3 regions of the Streptomyces javensis genome follow, and region 2 is predicted to be linked to each of the others. Evidence: riboswitches for the same ligand, from Rfam matches in the RefSeq annotation. Region 2 holds a riboswitch; each other region holds the start of a gene.
What was found. A riboswitch is a leader RNA that binds a small molecule or an ion and turns the genes downstream of it on or off. The one in region 2 is predicted to bind cobalamin.
Positions count from the first base shown of each region.

Region 1: another riboswitch for cobalamin. It lies ahead of ABD329_RS00265 ((2Fe-2S) ferredoxin domain-containing protein); the one in region 2 lies ahead of metE (5-methyltetrahydropteroyltriglutamate--homocysteine S-methyltransferase).
Region 3: another riboswitch for cobalamin. It lies ahead of ABD329_RS31905 (cobalamin biosynthesis protein); the one in region 2 lies ahead of metE (5-methyltetrahydropteroyltriglutamate--homocysteine S-methyltransferase).

Region 1 covers NZ_BAAAIF010000001.1:72,099-77,715, forward strand. The annotation lists gene ABD329_RS00250 (glycoside hydrolase family 97 protein) at 1-743, opposite strand, end outside; gene ABD329_RS00255 (hypothetical protein) at 936-1,112, shown strand; gene ABD329_RS00260 (NAD-binding protein) at 1,270-3,198, shown strand; cobalamin riboswitch at 3,248-3,440, shown strand; gene ABD329_RS00265 ((2Fe-2S) ferredoxin domain-containing protein) at 3,481-3,864, shown strand; gene ABD329_RS00270 (FAD-binding dehydrogenase) at 4,038-5,617, shown strand, end outside.
Region 2 covers NZ_BAAAIF010000005.1:157,938-163,554, reverse strand. The annotation lists gene ileS (isoleucine--tRNA ligase) at 1-1,116, opposite strand, end outside; partial or broken gene ABD329_RS07520 (AraC family transcriptional regulator) at 1,414-1,527, shown strand; gene ABD329_RS07515 (hypothetical protein) at 1,676-1,885, shown strand; cobalamin riboswitch at 1,953-2,174, shown strand; gene metE (5-methyltetrahydropteroyltriglutamate--homocysteine S-methyltransferase) at 2,340-4,658, shown strand; gene ABD329_RS07505 (MmyB family transcriptional regulator) at 4,599-4,958, opposite strand; gene ABD329_RS07500 (Rossmann-fold NAD(P)-binding domain-containing protein) at 4,945-5,397, shown strand; gene ABD329_RS07495 (alkene reductase) at 5,480-5,617, opposite strand, start outside.
Region 3 covers NZ_BAAAIF010000046.1:50-5,666, reverse strand. The annotation lists gene ABD329_RS31915 (inorganic phosphate transporter) at 1-967, shown strand, start outside; gene ABD329_RS31910 (hypothetical protein) at 981-1,232, shown strand; cobalamin riboswitch at 1,375-1,592, shown strand; gene ABD329_RS31905 (cobalamin biosynthesis protein) at 1,739-2,737, shown strand; gene ABD329_RS31900 (cobyric acid synthase) at 2,734-4,338, shown strand; partial or broken gene ABD329_RS31895 (magnesium chelatase ATPase subunit I) at 4,397-5,617, shown strand, end outside.

The DNA.
Region 1 (5,617 bases), on a different contig from region 2:
CCGTCGGACTCGACCCGCTCGTCCCACAGGCCGATGCGGTACGTGGGCAGCCCCTGCTGGTGGATCAGCCGGGCGGCGGAGTAGCGGCCGGTGAGATCCGACTCCGCGATCAGGGCGTAGCCGCCGGCCGTCTCGAAGAGCGCCTGCGCCATGTACTCACCGGTGGGCGCGGTCGCCGCGGTGTACTCCTTGAACAGGTTCTCGTTGTCCTTGCGGTAGTCGCCCAGCCACGCGGCCGCGTCCGGCGGCAGGGTGAAGGCCGAGGTCTCGCCGAGGACATCGCCGCTGCCGGAGGGCAGGTCGTAGCGGTAGGCGACCCCGTCGTCCGAGGCCCGCACCACGAGGTCCAGCCGGGCGTTCCCGCCGCCCCGGAACCGGAAGTGGGTCTCGGTCATCCGCGCGGTGCGCGAGCGCTGCTTGCCGACCGTCGACCGGTAGCGCTCCACGACGGTGCGGTCATGGCGTCCCAGATAGCGCAGCCCGTGCGACAGATCCGCCCGCTCGGTGACGATGCCCACGGGCGAGGGCTCGACCACCGTCCGTCCGCCCCGGGACACCTGGAGCGTCAGCGCTCCCGAGGCGCCGTCGAGCCGCAGCTGCGCGAGGGGACCGGAGTGGGGCGAGGGGCCGCGCACGGTCCAGGCGGAGTCCTTCGCCTGTGCGGGCCCGGTGATGAAGAGCGTCATGGCCAGGACGCCGCAGAGCAGAAATGCCACTGCGGAGCGTCGGTAAGATCTCGGCATCGTTGCCTCCCGAGGCGGATACGTTACCGAGTCATCCGATAACTGGGGAGGGGTTGGGCGGCATTACGCCCCGTCAAGGGTTGTTGGCGCATGAGAGATCGGATCTATGGCTGGGCTGCTTCCGGGGACGACGCCAGGGGTAGAGGGTCGGTCAACGGACCCGCGCACGGTCCGGACGAGGAGGCGCACACGATGAGCGGCACGGCTCGGCCCGGCGACCCGGACCGGGAGACGGCGGACCCGGCGCCCGCCGAACCCGAGGGCGGGGACCCCGCCTGCTGGCTGGAGATGGTGTGTGCGGACTGCGGCGCGATGCAGGACACCGCCGAGTTCACCCGCTGTGCGCGGTGCGGCGCCCCGAGGGAGTGAGCGGCGGCGATACGGATCCTTCGGCGGCGGGACGGCCAACTCTCCTTGACGGCGGACCGGGTACGGTCTGATCATCACCACGGAACCAACGGGGGGCTTCGCCGTCGTGTTCTCCACCTCCACATCCACCCCGCCGTCCCCCTCGGGGCCGGTCCGCATGATCGTCTGCGGCGATGACGCGCTCGCCCACCGCCTCGCCGCCGAACTCCACGACGTCTACCGGACACAGGTGACCGTCGTCATTCCCGGCGGCGCTCCCCTGGCGGACCCCACCGGGCAGCGGATCGCGGGATGGCGGCCGGGAGGCCGTACCTCGGCGCTCTTCGGCAGGTTCAGCGCGGCCGTCGGGCGGGTCCCGCTGCCCCGGCAGACGGCGGACGACCCCGCCCCGGACGGGGGAGTGCGGGTCATGGAGGCCCCGGCGCTGGACGAGGACGTGCTGACCGAGGCGGGCGCGGATCAGGCGACGGCGCTCGCCCTGGTCCATGACGACGACGAGACCAACATCCACGCCGCACTGCGGGCCCGCCGCCTCAACCCCCGGCTGCGGCTGGTGATCCGGCTCTACAACCGCAAGCTGGGCCAGCACCTGGAGGAACTCCTCGACGAGGCGGCGCGGGTCGCCGATCCCGGCATGGACCCGGCGGAGCTGGACGCCACCACCACCGTACTGTCGGACGCCGACACCGCCGCCCCCGCGCTCGCGGCCACCGCCGTCGCGGGCACCAGCAAAGTGCTCCAGGCCGACGGGCTGCTGCTGCGCGCGGCCGAGCGCACCCCGCCCGGCACGGACGAGGTGGCCCGCCCGGGGCTGTGCACCCTCGCCCTGCTCTCGTCCACCACCAGCGACCCCGGCGGCAGCGAGGGTTCCGACAGCAGCGGGGACGAAGGGCCCAGGCTGCTGCCCGGGGACGAGGAGGTGGCCGCCGCCACCGGGCGCGACACGGTGGTGCTCGAGGCCGTCTCCGCCATCGGCACACCGCTGCCGCCGCAGCGGCTCGGCAGCCGCCGACTGCCGCTCGCCTCGCTCTTCTCCCGCCGGCTGCGCTGGTCCGTCGCCGGAATGGCGATCGCCGTGCTCGTCCTCACCATCATCTCCTGGCGGCTCACCGGAGCCGGGCTGCTCCACGCGGCCTACCTCACGGTGCTGGACGTGCTCGCGATCGACGACCCGGCGCTCGACGAGCCGACCGGACGCAAGGTCCTGCAACTGCTGTCCGGGCTGACCGGACTGCTTCTGCTGCCCGTCCTGGTGGCCGCCGCGCTGGAAGCGCTGGGCACCTTCCGCACCGCGTCCGCGCTGCGCCGCCCGCCGCGCGGCCTGTCCGGCCATGTCGTACTGCTCGGGCTCGGCAAGGTCGGCACCCGGGTCCTGGCCAGACTCCGGGAGATGGACATCCCCGTGGTGTGCGTGGAAGAGGATCCCGGGGCGCGCGGCATCCCGCTGGCCCGCAGACTGGGGGTGCCGACGGTCCTCGGTGACGTCACCCAGGAAGGCGTCCTGGAGGCCGCCAAAATCCAGCGGGCCCACGCCCTGCTCGCCCTGACCAGCGCCGACACCACCAACCTGGAGGCGACGCTGTACGCCCGCTCGGTCAAGCCCCGGCTCCGGGTGGCCCTGCGCCTGTACGACGACCGCTTCGCCACCGCCGTCTACCGCACGCTGCGCGCGGCCCATCCGCGGGCCCTCACCCGCAGCCGCAGCGTCTCCAGCCTGGCGGCTCCGGCGTTCGCCGGGGCCATGATGGGACGTCAGGTCCTCGGTGCCATACCGGTCGAGCGCAGGGTGCTGCTCTTCGCCGCCCTGAATGTCGCCGGGCATCCGCAACTGGAGGGACGTACCGTCGCCGAGGCGTTCGTACCGGGTGCCTGGCGGGTGATCGCGCTGGACGCGGCCGAGCCCGCGGACCGGCGACGCGACCTCGGGGCGGCGCCCCCTTATGACGGTGCCGTCCAGCAGGAGCCCGCCCTGGTATGGGATCTGCGCCCCGGCTATGCCCTGCGGCCCCAGGACCGCGTGGTGCTGGCGGCCACCCGCCAGGGGCTGGGGGAGATCCTGGCGGGGGCGCCGGTCCGCCGGGGCTGACGCCGGGCCGCCCGTCGCCCCGCTGGGGCCGGGGCCGCGTGGTGTGGCGGTGTCCGGGATGCGATGATGCCGGGCGACAAAGGCGACGGCGGAACGAGGAAGCCGGTGGGAATCCGGCGCGGTACCGCCACTGTGATCGGCGAGCGGATCCCGGACAGGCCACTGCCCGCATACGCGGGTGGGAAGGCCGGGACGAGCATCGACCCGAGAGCCAGGAGACTCACGCGGTCGCCTCCTCGATCGACACCGGGGCGGACTACCCCGGAGGAGGGGTGGTGCGGCGTGCCCGTAGGGCCGACCGACCCGCTGCCGTGCCGGGTGACCGTGTGCCGGGACTGCTGTTGCGGCAGCCCCAAGGTGACCGGCGTCGACCATGCCGCGCAGATCACGCGGCTCGGTGAGGAGGCGCCCGTACGCGTCTCCGAGTGTCTGGACGTCTGCGACCAGGCCAATGTGATCGTGGTGCAGCCGTCGGCCGCGGGGCGGGCCGCCGGGGGCAGGCCGGTGTGGCTCGGCCTGGTCAACGACCCGGACGCGACGGAGGACATCGTGGCCTGGGTCCGGGCGGGCGGCCCCGGGGTGGCACCGCTGCCCGACATCCTCGATCTGTACGCGTTCTCGCCACGGGGGAGCGCCTCGGCCGAGCCGTCACCCGGCGGTCGCTGAGCGACCGAAGTCCCCTACGACGCACGGGAGTTGCTGTCGTGAGCAGAACTCTGGCGGCCTCGCACCCCGTGGGCTACCGTCGGTAACACGTTGCCGGTCGGTAACACGATTCCGTCGCGGCAACCCCCTCCGTATCTCCCGCACCCTCCGAACCCCCTTCCGGAAGGCAGCTCATGGAGAACTCCACAGAGAATTCCGCGTCGTCCGCCGGGGTCGGTGGGATCAGCCGCCGCCGTGCCCTGACGGCGGCGGGCGGTGTGCTCGCCGGCGCCGCGCTCGCCCAGACGGCGGTTCCGGCCTTCGCCGCCTCCGGGGCGTCCTCGGACGCGGACGCCATCGTGGTCGGCCACGGGCTCGCCGGGTTGGTGGCCACGGCGGAACTGGCGGCCGCGGGGCGCAAGGTGCTCCTCCTCGACCAGGAGCCCGAGAGCAACCTCGGCGGCCAGGCGTTCTGGTCCTTCGGCGGCCTGTTCTTCGTCGACTCCGCGGAGCAGCGGCTGATGGGGATCAAGGATTCCCCCGAACTGGCCTGGCAGGACTGGCTCGGCACGGCGGGCTTCGACCGCGGTGTCGGCGACCCCGGTGGCCAGGACTACTGGGCCCACAAGTGGGCCGAGGCGTACGTGGACTTCGCCTCCGGGGAGAAGCGGTCCTGGCTGCACGGGCTCGGTGTGCAATGGTTCCCGATCGTCGGCTGGGCCGAGCGCGGCGGCGGTCTCGCGGACGGCCACGGCAACTCGGTGCCGCGTTTCCACGTCACCTGGGGCACCGGTCCGGCCGTGGTCGAGCCGTTCGAGAAGAAGGTGCGGGCCGCCGCGCAGGACGGCCGGGTGACCTTCACGTTCCGGCACCGGGTGGACGAGCTGATCGTCACCGGTGGCGCCGTCACCGGAGTGAGCGGCTCGATCCTGGAACCGAGCGACGCCGCCCGCGGCAAGCAGACCTCGCGCACCGTGGTGGGCGACTTCGAGCTCAGCGCCCCGGTGGTGATCGTCACCTCCGGCGGTATCGGCGCCAACCACGACCTCGTACGCCGGAACTGGCCCGACCGGCTCGGCTCACCGCCGAAGTTCATGGTCACCGGCGTCCCCGCGTATGTGGACGGCCGCATGCTGGCGATCACCGAGAAGGCGGGCGGACGGATCGTCAACCCCGACCGGATGTGGCACTACACCGAGGGCCTCAGGAACTACGACCCGATCTGGCCGGGCCACGGCATCCGCATTCTGCCGGGCCCGTCGTCGATGTGGTTCGACGCGAAGGGCAGGCGCTTCTCCAGCCCCGACATCCCGGGCTACGACACCCTGCACACCCTCGGATCGATCACCGCCACCGGCCATGACTACTCGTGGTTCGTCACCACCCAGAAGATCATCGCCAAGGAGTTCGCGCTCTCGGGCTCGGAGCAGAACCCGGACCTGACCAACAAGGACATCCTCCAGCTCCTCTCCCGCATCTGGCAGACCCCCGAGCCGATCCAGCGGTTCCGGGACAAGGGCGAGGACTTCGTGGTCGCCACCTCCCTGCCCCAACTGGTCGCGGGCATGAACAAGCTGACCGGCGACAACCTGATCGACCTGGCGGACCTCAAACGGCAGATCGAGGCCCGCGACCGCGAGATCGAGAATCCGTACACCAAGGACGTCCAGGTCATGGGCATCCGCAACGCGCTCGCCTACCCCGGGGACGCCCTCAGCCGCACCGCCTCCGCGCACCGGATCCTGGACCCGGGCGCCGGACCGCTGATCGCCGT
Region 2 (5,617 bases):
CGGGGCCCCGGCGCACGGCGGCACCTCGTCGGTGTAGCGGCCGGCGGAGTCTACCGGGTACGTCCGGCCGATGCCCTCCTCGGTGGCGAGGGCGTGGTCCCGCTCGTCGAAACACGGGGTGACGGCCACCGCGCCGGTGCCCTCGTCGGTGTCCACGAAGCGCTCCGCCACCACGACGTGGCTGTCGTCGGCGGTGCCGGAGAAGTCGAACAGCGGTGTGTAGTGGCGGCCGGCCAGCTCGGCGCCACTGTGCCGGGCGACCACGGAGCCGCCACCCAGCAGCTCGGCGTGGGCGTCGAGCCGGTCGGCCGCCACCACCAGGCGCCGCCCGCCGCTCTCCACCACGGCGTACTCGGCCTCGGGGTGCACGGCCACCGCCGTGGCGCCCGGCAGCGCCCAGGGCTGCTCGGACTCCACCAGCAGCAGCTCGCCGCCGTCCAGCGGCACGCCCACGACCACGGTGGTGCCCGGCACCTCGCGGTGGGTGTCGCTGCCGTCGATACGGCCGCTGCTCTCGGCGTTGGCCAGCGGGGTCTCGCAGTGCGCGCAATACCAGGAAACCGAATGTCCCTGATAGATCAGCCCCTTGTCCCACATGGTCTTGAACGCCCACATGACGCTCTCCATGTAGTCCAGGTCATGGGTCTTGACGGATTCGTCGAAATCGACCCAGCGGGCCTGCCGATTGACGTAGTCGCGCCACTCGCCGGTATAGCGCATCACCGTCGTACGGCACACCTCGTTGAACCGCTCGACGCCCATGCGCTCGATATCGGACTTGGCGGTGATGCCGAGTTGCTTTTCGGCGTCGAGTTCCGCGGGCAGCCCGTGCGAGGTCCAGCCGAAGCGCCGTTCGACCTTGCGGCCGCGCATGGTCTGATAGCGCGGCACCACGTCCTTCGCGTAACCGGCCAGCAGATGCCCGTAGTGCGGCAGGCCATTGGCGAACGGCGGCCCGTCGTAGAACACGAATTCTTCGGCGTTTTCGGCTTTTCGCGCGTCCACGGTCTCCTGGAAGATGTGGTTCTTCGCCCAGTAGTCCAGGACGTCGAGTTCGACCTCGGGAAAATGCGGTCTCGCGGGTACGCCATCGGCCCCGGCCATCGGATATGCCATCGCTCAGTAAACCTCGCAGGGTCGGCCCGCAGTGCAGTGAGGGCCGACTCTAACGAGCGGACGGGCAATGCCCGGTAATCGCGAAAACATGGCATGCGCGCCGATGGCGCCGCGCGATTACCCGGCGATTCCCTCACACTGGCCGGAATCGGAACGGCAGCGAGAGCGGGGCGGTGCTGTACGGGCAGCGGGAGCCGGTCCGTACGGTGCTCATCGACGGCGTCGAGCGCACCCCCCCGCGCCACCGCCGTCAGCAGCGGCCCGGACCACCATGTGGCGGTGGTCATCAGCTCGGGCGGGCATCCGGTGCTCCAGGCGCTGGCCCGGGACGCCTTCCGGCCGCTGTCGGTGGCCGAGCACGCCGCCCGGCACGGCATGACACCGGCCGAACTGCGCACCGCGGTACGGCGGACGAGGCACGGCTCGGCGGCGGGTGATGTGACAGCGGGTGACGTGTTACCCCATTGGGGGGACGTTGGGCCGCAATCCGCCCGACAAAGGGGCACCATGCATGCGAAGCCGGTCATTTCCGGCCGCTCATCCCCAGCAAGGAGTTCCCATGCGTATGCGGACCGCCCTCTCTGCGCTTGCTCTCACCGCAGCGTCCCTCGCCGTCGGCGCGACCGGTGCCGTCGCGGAGGACGACCCCGATGTCACCGTCAACAACACCAGCAGCACGACCTTCCCCGGCGTATGCGCCAGCAATCAGTTCTCCTTCATCACCGTCCCGGTCGGCCTGGGGAGCCAGTCGGACTCCAGCTCGTGCTGAGCCCCCGCCCCGCGAACCCGTGAGGCACGGACCCCCGGCCGACGCGGCCGGGGGTTTCCCATGCCGTAGGCTGGCTGGTGCAGCTGGTTCGCCCCGCCCGCCAGGCGGGAGGCGTCGCAAGAGGGAACCCGGTGGGAATCCGGGACTGCCCCGCAGCGGTGAGCGGGAACGACCGCCGTCATACGCACTGGGTCCGACGTACCGGGTCTGGGAAGCGACGGCCAGTAGGTGTCCTCCTGGGGAGGGCGCGCCCGTGAGTCCGAAGACCTGCCATCTGCCCGTGTACGGACCATCCGTGCGCGGACATCCCGGTGACCTCGAGGGCGGGTCGGCGAACACACCAGGCGGATGACCGTGCCGTACCGCGCGGGGTCGTTTCCGCCCGGTCCGTCACCCTTCGCGCTCTCCTCCCCTCGCCGGGATCTCAGGGATCCATCTCGCGAAGGAGATCTCCGTGACAGCGAAGTCCGCAGCCGCGGCGGCACGGGCGACCGTGTACGGCTACCCCCGCCAGGGCCCGAACCGGGAACTGAAGAAGGCGATCGAGGGCTACTGGAAGGGCCGCGTCACCGCCGACGCCCTCCGCGTCACCGCCGCCGAGCTGCGCCGGAGCAACTGGCAGCAGCTCGCCGACGCCGGTATCCACGAGGTGCCGACGGGTGACTTCTCCTACTACGACCATGTACTGGACACCACCGTCATGGTCGGCGCCATCCCCGACCGCCACCGGAACGCCGTCGCCGCCGACCCGCTCGAGGGGTACTTCGCGATGGCCCGGGGCACACAGGACGTGGCGCCGCTGGAGATGACCAAGTGGTTCGACACCAACTACCACTACCTGGTCCCGGAGCTGGGTCCGGACACGGTGTTCGCGGCCGACTCCGCCAAGCAGGTCGCCGAGCTCAAGGAGGCCCTCGCGCTCGGGCTGACCGCGCGGCCGGTCCTCGTGGGCCCCGTCACCTACCTCCTGCTCGCCAAGCCCGCGCCCGGCGCGCCCGCCGGCTTCGAGCCGCTCACCCTCCTGGACCGCCTCCTTCCGGTGTACGCCGAGGTCCTGGCCGATCTGCGGGCGGCCGGTGCCGAGTGGGTGCAGCTGGACGAGCCGGCGCTGGTCCAGGACCGCACCCCGGCCGAGCTGAACTCGGCCGGCCGCGCCTACCGCGACCTCGGCGCCCTCACCGACCGCCCGAGGCTGCTGGTCGCCTCGTACTTCGACCGCCTCGGCGAGGCGCTGCCGGTGCTGGCCAAGGCCCCGGTCGAGGGGCTGGCGCTGGACTTCACCGAGGCCGCGGCGGCGAATCTGGACGCGCTGGCCGCCGTCGGCGGGCTGCCCCGCAAGCGGCTGGTCGCCGGTGTCGTCAACGGCCGCAACATCTGGGTCAACGACCTGGAGAAGTCCCTGACCACGCTCGGCACCCTGCTGGGCCTGGCGGACCGGGTCGACGTGGCCGCCTCCTGCTCGCTGCTGCACGTCCCCCTCGACACCACGGCCGAGCGGGACATCGAACCGCAGATCCTGCGCTGGCTGGCCTTCGCCCGGCAGAAGACCGCGGAGATCACCACCCTCGCCAAGGGCCTGGCCCGCGGCACCGGCGCGATCACCGCCGAACTGGCCGCGAACCGGGCCGACCTCGCCTCCCGCGCGGGCTCCCCCATCACCCGCGACCCGGCCGTCCGCGCCCGCGCCGCCGCGGTCACCGAGGCCGACGGCCGCCGCTCCCAGCCCTACGCCGAACGCACCGCGGCCCAGCGCGCCCACCTCCGCCTGCCGCTGCTGCCGACCACCACCATCGGCTCCTTCCCGCAGACCGGCGAACTGCGCACAGCACGCGCCGACCTGCGCGGGGGCCGGATCGACACCGCCGGCTACGAGGAGCGCGTCAAGGCCGAGATCCAGGAGGTGATCTCCTTCCAGGAGAAGACCGGCCTGGATGTGCTGGTGCACGGCGAGGCCGAGCGCAACGACATGGTCCAGTACTTCGCCGAACAGCTCACCGGCTACCTGGCCACCCAGCACGGCTGGGTCCAGTCCTACGGCACCCGCTACGTCCGCCCGCCGATCCTGGCCGGCGACATCTCGCGCCCCGAGCCGATGACCGTGCGGTGGACGGGCTACGCGCAGTCCCTCACCGACCGCCCGGTCAAGGGCATGCTCACCGGCCCGGTCACCATGCTCGCCTGGTCCTTCGTCCGCGACGACCAGCCCCGCGGCGACACCGCCCGCCACGTCGCCCTCGCCCTGCGCGACGAGGTCAACGACCTGGAGGCGGCCGGAACCTCGGTCATCCAGGTGGACGAACCCGCGCTGCGCGAGACCCTGCCCCTGCGCACCGCCGACCGGCCCGCCTACCTGGCCTGGGCAACCGAGGCCTTCCGCCTCACCACCGGCGGCGTGCGCCCCGACACCCAGATCCACACCCATATGTGCTACGCCGAGTTCGGCGACATCGTCCAGGCGATCGACGACCTCGACGCCGACGTCATCAGCCTGGAGGCCGCCCGCTCCCATATGCAGGTGGCCCGCGAGCTCGCCGCCCACGGCTATCCGCGCGAGGCCGGGCCCGGGGTGTACGACATCCACTCCCCGCGCGTGCCCAGCGCGGAGGAGGCCGCCGAACTGCTGCGGACCGGGCTGAGGGCCATCCCCGCCGAACGGCTGTGGGTCAACCCCGACTGCGGCCTGAAGACCCGCGGCTGGCCGGAGACCCGCGCCTCACTCGCGCATCTGGTCACCGCGGCCCGTACGGTCCGCGGTGAGCTGCCCGCGTCCTGACCCGGAAGAGCGGCCGGGGCCGGTGACGCGCAGCAGGTCCAGCTTGCCCGCGTCGCCGCTTCCGGTCGCCGCCGTGTAGGTGACCATGCGCAGATCCGCGCCGGGGACGATGAGCACATCGCAGTCGGGCAGGATGTCGCCGATCTCCGGATGCCGGATCGTCTTGCGGTCGGAGGTGTGCTGGGCGGCGGTGGCCCAGTGATGGGCGAAGACCTCGGACCCCGTCCGTAGTTCCCGCACCAGACGGGCCAGCCCCGCGTCGGCGGGGTAGCGGGAGACGGCGTCCTTGAGGTCGGCCACGATCGAGGTTTCGAAGGACGGAGAGCCCGGCCAGCTCGGCGAGCTCCTCGCGGCGCAGCCCCGGGGCGCGACCAACGCGCTGACCGAGTCCCCCGACGGGTACGAGGCCACCTTCGCCGTCAACGTACTGGCCAACCACCTCTTCGTCCGGGTGCTCCAGGACCATTTCGCCGCGCCCGCCCGGATCGTGATCACCGTCAGCGACACCCACTTCGGGGACTTCAAGCACAACATGGGCATGGTGCCGGGGCCCGTCTGGAACTCCCCCGATGTGCTGGCCCGTCCGGGCGCCTTCGCCAAGCCGTCCGGCACGGCGGGCGGGCGCACCGCGTACTCGACGAGCAAGCTGGCCGCCATCCACCTCGTGCACGAGTACGCACGGAGGCTTCCGGCCGGGCTCGACGCCATCGCGTACAACCCCGTCCGAGGAGTCCTATGACCCGCGGCGCGAGCGCGAACTGCGGGACGCCGTCGAGCGGTTCACCGTGACCCACACGCCCTGAGCGGCCTCGCGCACCCCCTCAGCCGTTCAGTTTCGGGTAGTCGATGTACCCCTTGTCGGTGCCGCCGTAGTAGGTCGTCCCGTCCGGTGTGTTGTACGGCCCGCCCGCGCGCAGCCGGGCCGGCAGGTCCGGGTTGGCGAGGAAGAGCGCCCCGAA
Region 3 (5,617 bases), on a different contig from region 2:
CCCCTCCAGCTCCTCGCACGCCCTGTTCGGCGGTCTGATCGGCGCCACCGTGGTCTCCGTGGGCCTGGACGGGGTCAACGGCGACGCGATCGTCATGAAGGTCCTGATCCCCGCCGTCGCCGCGCCGATCGTGGCCGGCATCGCCACGCTGGCCGCCACCCGGCTCACCTACCGGCTCGGCCGCGACCGCTCCCCCGAGGACACCGCGAAGGGCTACCGCGCGGGGCAGATCGCCTCGGCCGCCCTGGTCTCCCTGGCCCACGGCACCAACGACGCCCAGAAGACGATGGGCGTGATCACCCTGGCGCTGGTCACCGGGAACGTGGTGGCGCCCGACTCCGACCCGCCGCTGTGGGTCATCGTCTCGGCGGGCCTGGCCATCGCGCTCGGCACCTACCTGGGTGGCTGGCGCATCATCCGCACCATGGGCAAGGGCATCACCGACATCCAGCCGCCGCAGGGCTTCGCCGCCCAGACCGGCGCCGCGACCGTCATCCTCGCCTCCTCCCACATCGGCTTCGCGCTGTCCACCACCCAGGTCTGCTCCGGCGCCGTCATGGGCGCGGGTGTCGGCCGTAAGGGCGCCGTGGTGCGCTGGTCGACCGCGGGCCGCATGGTGGTCGCCTGGGTGCTGACCCTCCCGGCCGCCGGGCTGGTGGCGGGCGCCGCCGCGCTCCTCGCCGACCAGGGGAACGCGGGAATCACGGCGGTGGCCGTGCTCGCCGTCCTGGCCTGCGGGGCGATCTGGATGCTGTCGCGCCGCAAGCCCGTGGACCACACCAACGTCAACGAGGTCGGCACCCAGGAGCCGGTGGGCGCCGTCACGGCCGCCCTGCGGTCCGTGGCCCCGCCGCCCGCCGGTGCGGCGAGCGCCGCCCCCGAGAGCGCCGCCCCCGAGGACGACACCTCGGAGAACACACCCGAGCAGACCCCCACCCCCGCCGCCGCGAGCAGCGCCACCCGCTAAGGAGCCAGGAAACATGAGCATCGACTGGGCGGCACTCGGCCAGGTCTTCGGCATCAGCCTCGCGGTGACCGTCGGCATGGTGGGCGTCTTCACCCTGGGCATCGTCGGCACCTCCCGTAAGGCGGCGCCGGAGCAGGGCGGCACGGCCGCCGCCGTGCCCGGGGGCGCGGTGGGCGGCTCCTCGCTCGCGCGCACCGGCGCGTACGCCTGCTTCGCGGTGTGCGCCGCGGTCGTGGCCTACGGCATCTATCTGATCGTCGCCTGAGGGCCCCGCTGTCCCCGGATGACCCACCGGCCGCCGGATGGTGGCGCTGACCAGCGCCGTCCGTCCGGCGGCCGTCTCGTGGGGGCGGTCGTCTGTGGGGCTCGGCACACTCGGGCGTCATGGGTCATATGCGAGTTGACGGCCATTCGCGGCCCATGGTGGACTTCCCGAGCCAAACGGCGGCAGGAGAGGAAGCCGGTGAGAATCCGGCGCGGTCCCGCCACTGTCACCGGGGAGCACCTTCCCATCGCCTGGATGGGGTCACGGCTCGTCCGTACGGTTCGTCGCGTACGCGGGGCTGGAAGACCGGGAGGGCCGCGGATCCGGGAGCCAGGAGACTCTCACCGCCGGTCACGTCGAACCAGGGCGAGGACCCTGAGTGAGGACATACCGCCATGCCCGGCATCGCCACGCCGCCAGCCCTCCCTGTCCGCTTCGGCTCTTCCGGCCCCTCCGGCCCGTCTGGTTCCGTATCGCCGCGCCGAGGCGTGACGGCGGCCTGACGGATGCCTGCCGACCACGCCTCGTTCGCGTGCGGCGCGGCCCTCGGCTTCCTCGGCGACCTCGCCACGGGTGATCCGCGCCGCGGCCATCCGGTGGCCGCGTTCCTGCGCGCCGCCGCGGCCGCCGAGCGCCGGCTGTGGCGCGACCACCGGGGCTACGGGGCCCTGCACACCGCGTTGTGCGCGGGCGGCGCGGCCGCCGGTGCCGCGCTGCTGACCCGCGCCGTACGGGGACTTGGCAGCCGCCGTGGCGCGGCGGTCGCGCTGACCGCCGCCGCCACCTGGGCCGTGCTGGGAGGTACGAGCCTGGGCCGTGAGGCACGGGCCGTCGGCGGGGCGCTGGCCGCCGGGGACCTCGAGGTCGCCCGGGAGCGGCTGCCGCATCTGTGCGGCCGCGATCCGCAGGCGCTGGACGGGCCGCAGATCGCCCGCGCGGTGGTCGAATCGGTGGCCGAGAACACCTCAGACGCCGTCGTGGGCGCGCTGGTGTGGGGCGCCGTGGGCGGGGTGCCGGGGCTCATAGCATTCCGCGCCGTCAACACCCTGGACGCCATGGTGGGCCACAAGTCGCCGCGCTACCGGCGGTTCGGCTGGGCGGCGGCCCGGCTGGACGATGTGGCCGGCTGGCCCGGTGCACGCCTTACGGCGACCCTGGCGACGCTCGCGGGCCCCGATCCGCGCGGTGCGTGGCGCGCCTGGCGGCACGACGGCGGACGCCATCCGAGCCCCAACGCGGGCCCTGTGGAGGCGTCCTTCGCGGGCGCGCTCGGCGTCCGGCTGGGCGGCGCCCTCGCGTACGGCGGCCGGGTCGAGAACCGGCCGGTGCTCAACTCCGGCGGGCGGCCGGTGGAGTCGGCCGACATCGAGCGGGCGATACGGCTGTCGCGGCGCGTCGGTGTGCTGGCGCTCGGGGTGTCCATGGCGGCCCGGCCGGTCCTGAGGGCGTTGACGGGGCGGCCCCGGGCCCTGAGAACCCGGGCCTTGGGAAGGGGCGGCGGATGAGCGGCATACGCGGTAAGGGCGGCACGGAGGGTTCCGGGGCGCGCGGCGGGGGGCTGCTCGTCGCGGGCACGACCTCCGACGCGGGCAAGAGCGTGGTGACGGCCGGGATCTGCCGGTGGCTCGCCCGTAAGGGCGTCAGCGTGGCGCCCTTCAAGGCGCAGAACATGTCGCTCAACTCCTTCGTCACCCGGGAGGGTGCGGAGATCGGGCGGGCGCAGGCCATGCAGGCGGCCGCCGCGCGCGTCGAGCCCAGCGCGCTGATGAACCCGGTCCTGCTGAAGCCGGGCGGCGACCGCAGCAGCCAGGTGGTGCTGCTGGGCAAGCCGGTGGGCGAGCTGAGCGCGCGCGGGTACTTCGCCGGGGCCGGAGCCCCCTCGCCCGGCGAAAGGCTCTCAGCGGGGCGGGAGGCGCTGCTGGGGACCGTCACGGAGTGCCTGGAGGAGCTGCGGCGCACCCATGACGCGGTGATCTGCGAGGGCGCGGGCAGCCCGGCCGAGATCAATCTGCGCCGCACCGACATCGTCAACATGGGGCTGGCGCGTGCCGCCGGGCTTCCGGTCGTGGTGGTCGGGGACATCGACCGCGGTGGTGTCTTCGCGTCCTTCTTCGGCACGACCGCGCTGCTGTCGGCAGCCGACCAACGGCATGTGGCCGCCTACCTGGTGAACAAGTTCCGCGGCGATGTGAGCCTTCTGGAGCCCGGTCTGGAGATGCTGCGCGACCTCACCGGGCGCCCGACCGTCGGGGTGCTCCCGTTCGCCCACGGGCTGGGGATCGACGAGGAGGACGGGCTGCGGGTGTCGCTGCGCGGCGCGGTGCGGGAGAGCGTCGTGGCGCCCCCTTTCGGCGCGGACGTCCTGCGGATCGCGGTGGCCGCCGTACCGCTGATGTCCAACTTCACGGACGTGGACGCGCTGGCGGCAGAACCGGGCGTGATCGTGCGGTTCGTGGACCGGCCCGAGGAGCTGGCCGACGCCGACCTGGTGGTGCTGCCGGGCACCCGGGGCACCGTAAGGGCGCTGGAGTGGCTGCGTGAGCGCGGGCTGGCCGACGCGATCGCCCGGCGGGCCGCCGAGGGCCGTCCGGTGCTCGGCGTCTGCGGCGGCTTCCAGGCGCTCGGGGAGCGCATCGAGGACGAGGTCGAGTCGAAGGCCGGGACGGTCGCCGGGCTCGGGCTGCTGCCGGTGCGGGTGCGGTTCGCGGCCGAGAAGACCCTGGCCCGGCCGGTGGGCGAGGCGCTCGGCGAGCGGGTGGAGGGCTACGAGATCCACCACGGGGTCGCCGAGCTGCTGGACGGGGCCGAGGAGCCCTTCCTGGACGGCTGCCGGGTGGGCTCGGTGTGGGGCACCCACTGGCACGGCTCGCTGGAGAGCGACGGCTTCCGGCGGGCTTTTCTGCGGCGGGTGGCCGCCGCGGCGGGCCGGGCGTTCGTCCCCGCGCCGGACACCCGCTTCGGCGAGCTGCGCGAGGAGCAGCTCGACCGCCTCGGCGACCTGATCGAGGAGCACGCCGACACGGACGCGCTGCTGCGGCTCATCGAGGAGGGCGTCCCGGAGGGGCTGCCGTTCGTCCCTCCGGGGGTCCCAGGGGGGACGCCATGACGAGCCCCCACTCCCACACCGGACCGCTGTGCCCACGCACCCCAGGAGGTATCGCCGCGTGACCACCACCTACCCCTTCAGCGCGATCGTCGGCATGGACGGCCTGCGGCTCGCCCTGCTCCTCAACGCCGTCTCACCCGCCGTGGGCGGCGTCCTGGTGCGCGGCGAGAAGGGCACGGCCAAGAGCACCGCCGTAAGAGCGATCGCCTCGCTGCTGCCCGAGGTGGACGTGGTGGCCGGGTGCCGGTTCTCCTGCGACCCCGCCGCGCCCGACCCGTCCTGCCCGGACGGACCCCATGAGCCGGGCACGGGCGAGGCGCGCCCCGCGCGGATGGTCGAACTGCCCGTGGGCGCCTCCGAGGACCGGCTGGTGGGCGCGCTCGACATCGAGCGGGCGCTGTCGGACGGGGTGAAGGCGTTCGAGCCCGGGCTGCTCGCCGACGCCCACCGCGGGGTGCTCTACGTCGACGAGGTCAATCTGCTCCACGACCACCTGATCGACCTGCTGCTCGACGCGGCCGCCATGGGCGCCTCCTACGTGGAGCGCGAGGGGGTGTCCGTACGGCACGCGGCGCGCTTCCTCCTGGTGGGCACCATGAACCCCGAAGAGGGCGAGCTGCGGCCGCAGTTGCTGGACCGCTTCGGCCTCACGGTGGAGGTCGCGGCGTCCCGCGACACCGAGGAGCGGGTCGAGGTGGTGCGGCGGCGGCTGGCGTACGACGAGGACCCCGAGGGGTTCGCGGCGCGCTGGGCGGCGGACGAGGAGGCCCTGCGGGAGCGCATCGCGGCGGCGCGCGCCCTGCTGCCGCGGGTGGCTCTCGGCGACCGCGCGCTGCGGCAGATCGCGGCGGTGTGCGCCGGGTTCGAGGTGGACGGGATGCGCGCGGACATCGTGACGGCCCGTACGGCGACCGCGCTGGCCGCCTGGGCGGGGCGCACCGACGTCCGGACCGAGGACGTACGGGGGGCCGCGCTGCTGTCGCTCCCCCACCGCAGGCGGCGGGCGCCGTTCGACGCGCCGGGGCTCGACGAGGACAAACTCGACGAGATCCTGCGGCGGTTCGAGGAGGACGACCCGGAGCCGGATCCGGACCCGGGCCCCGAGGACGGGCCGGGTGACTCCGGGCCGGACGACGGGGGCGGCCCCGAGGGCGGACCGCGGGAGGGCGCGGGCGACGGGGCGCGGGAGCAGGCGCCGCCCGCCGGACCCGAGCCGTCCGTCCCCGAGCAGCGCACGGGTGAGCACGAGACGGCCGGCCCCGAGCCCGACTCCGCCCCG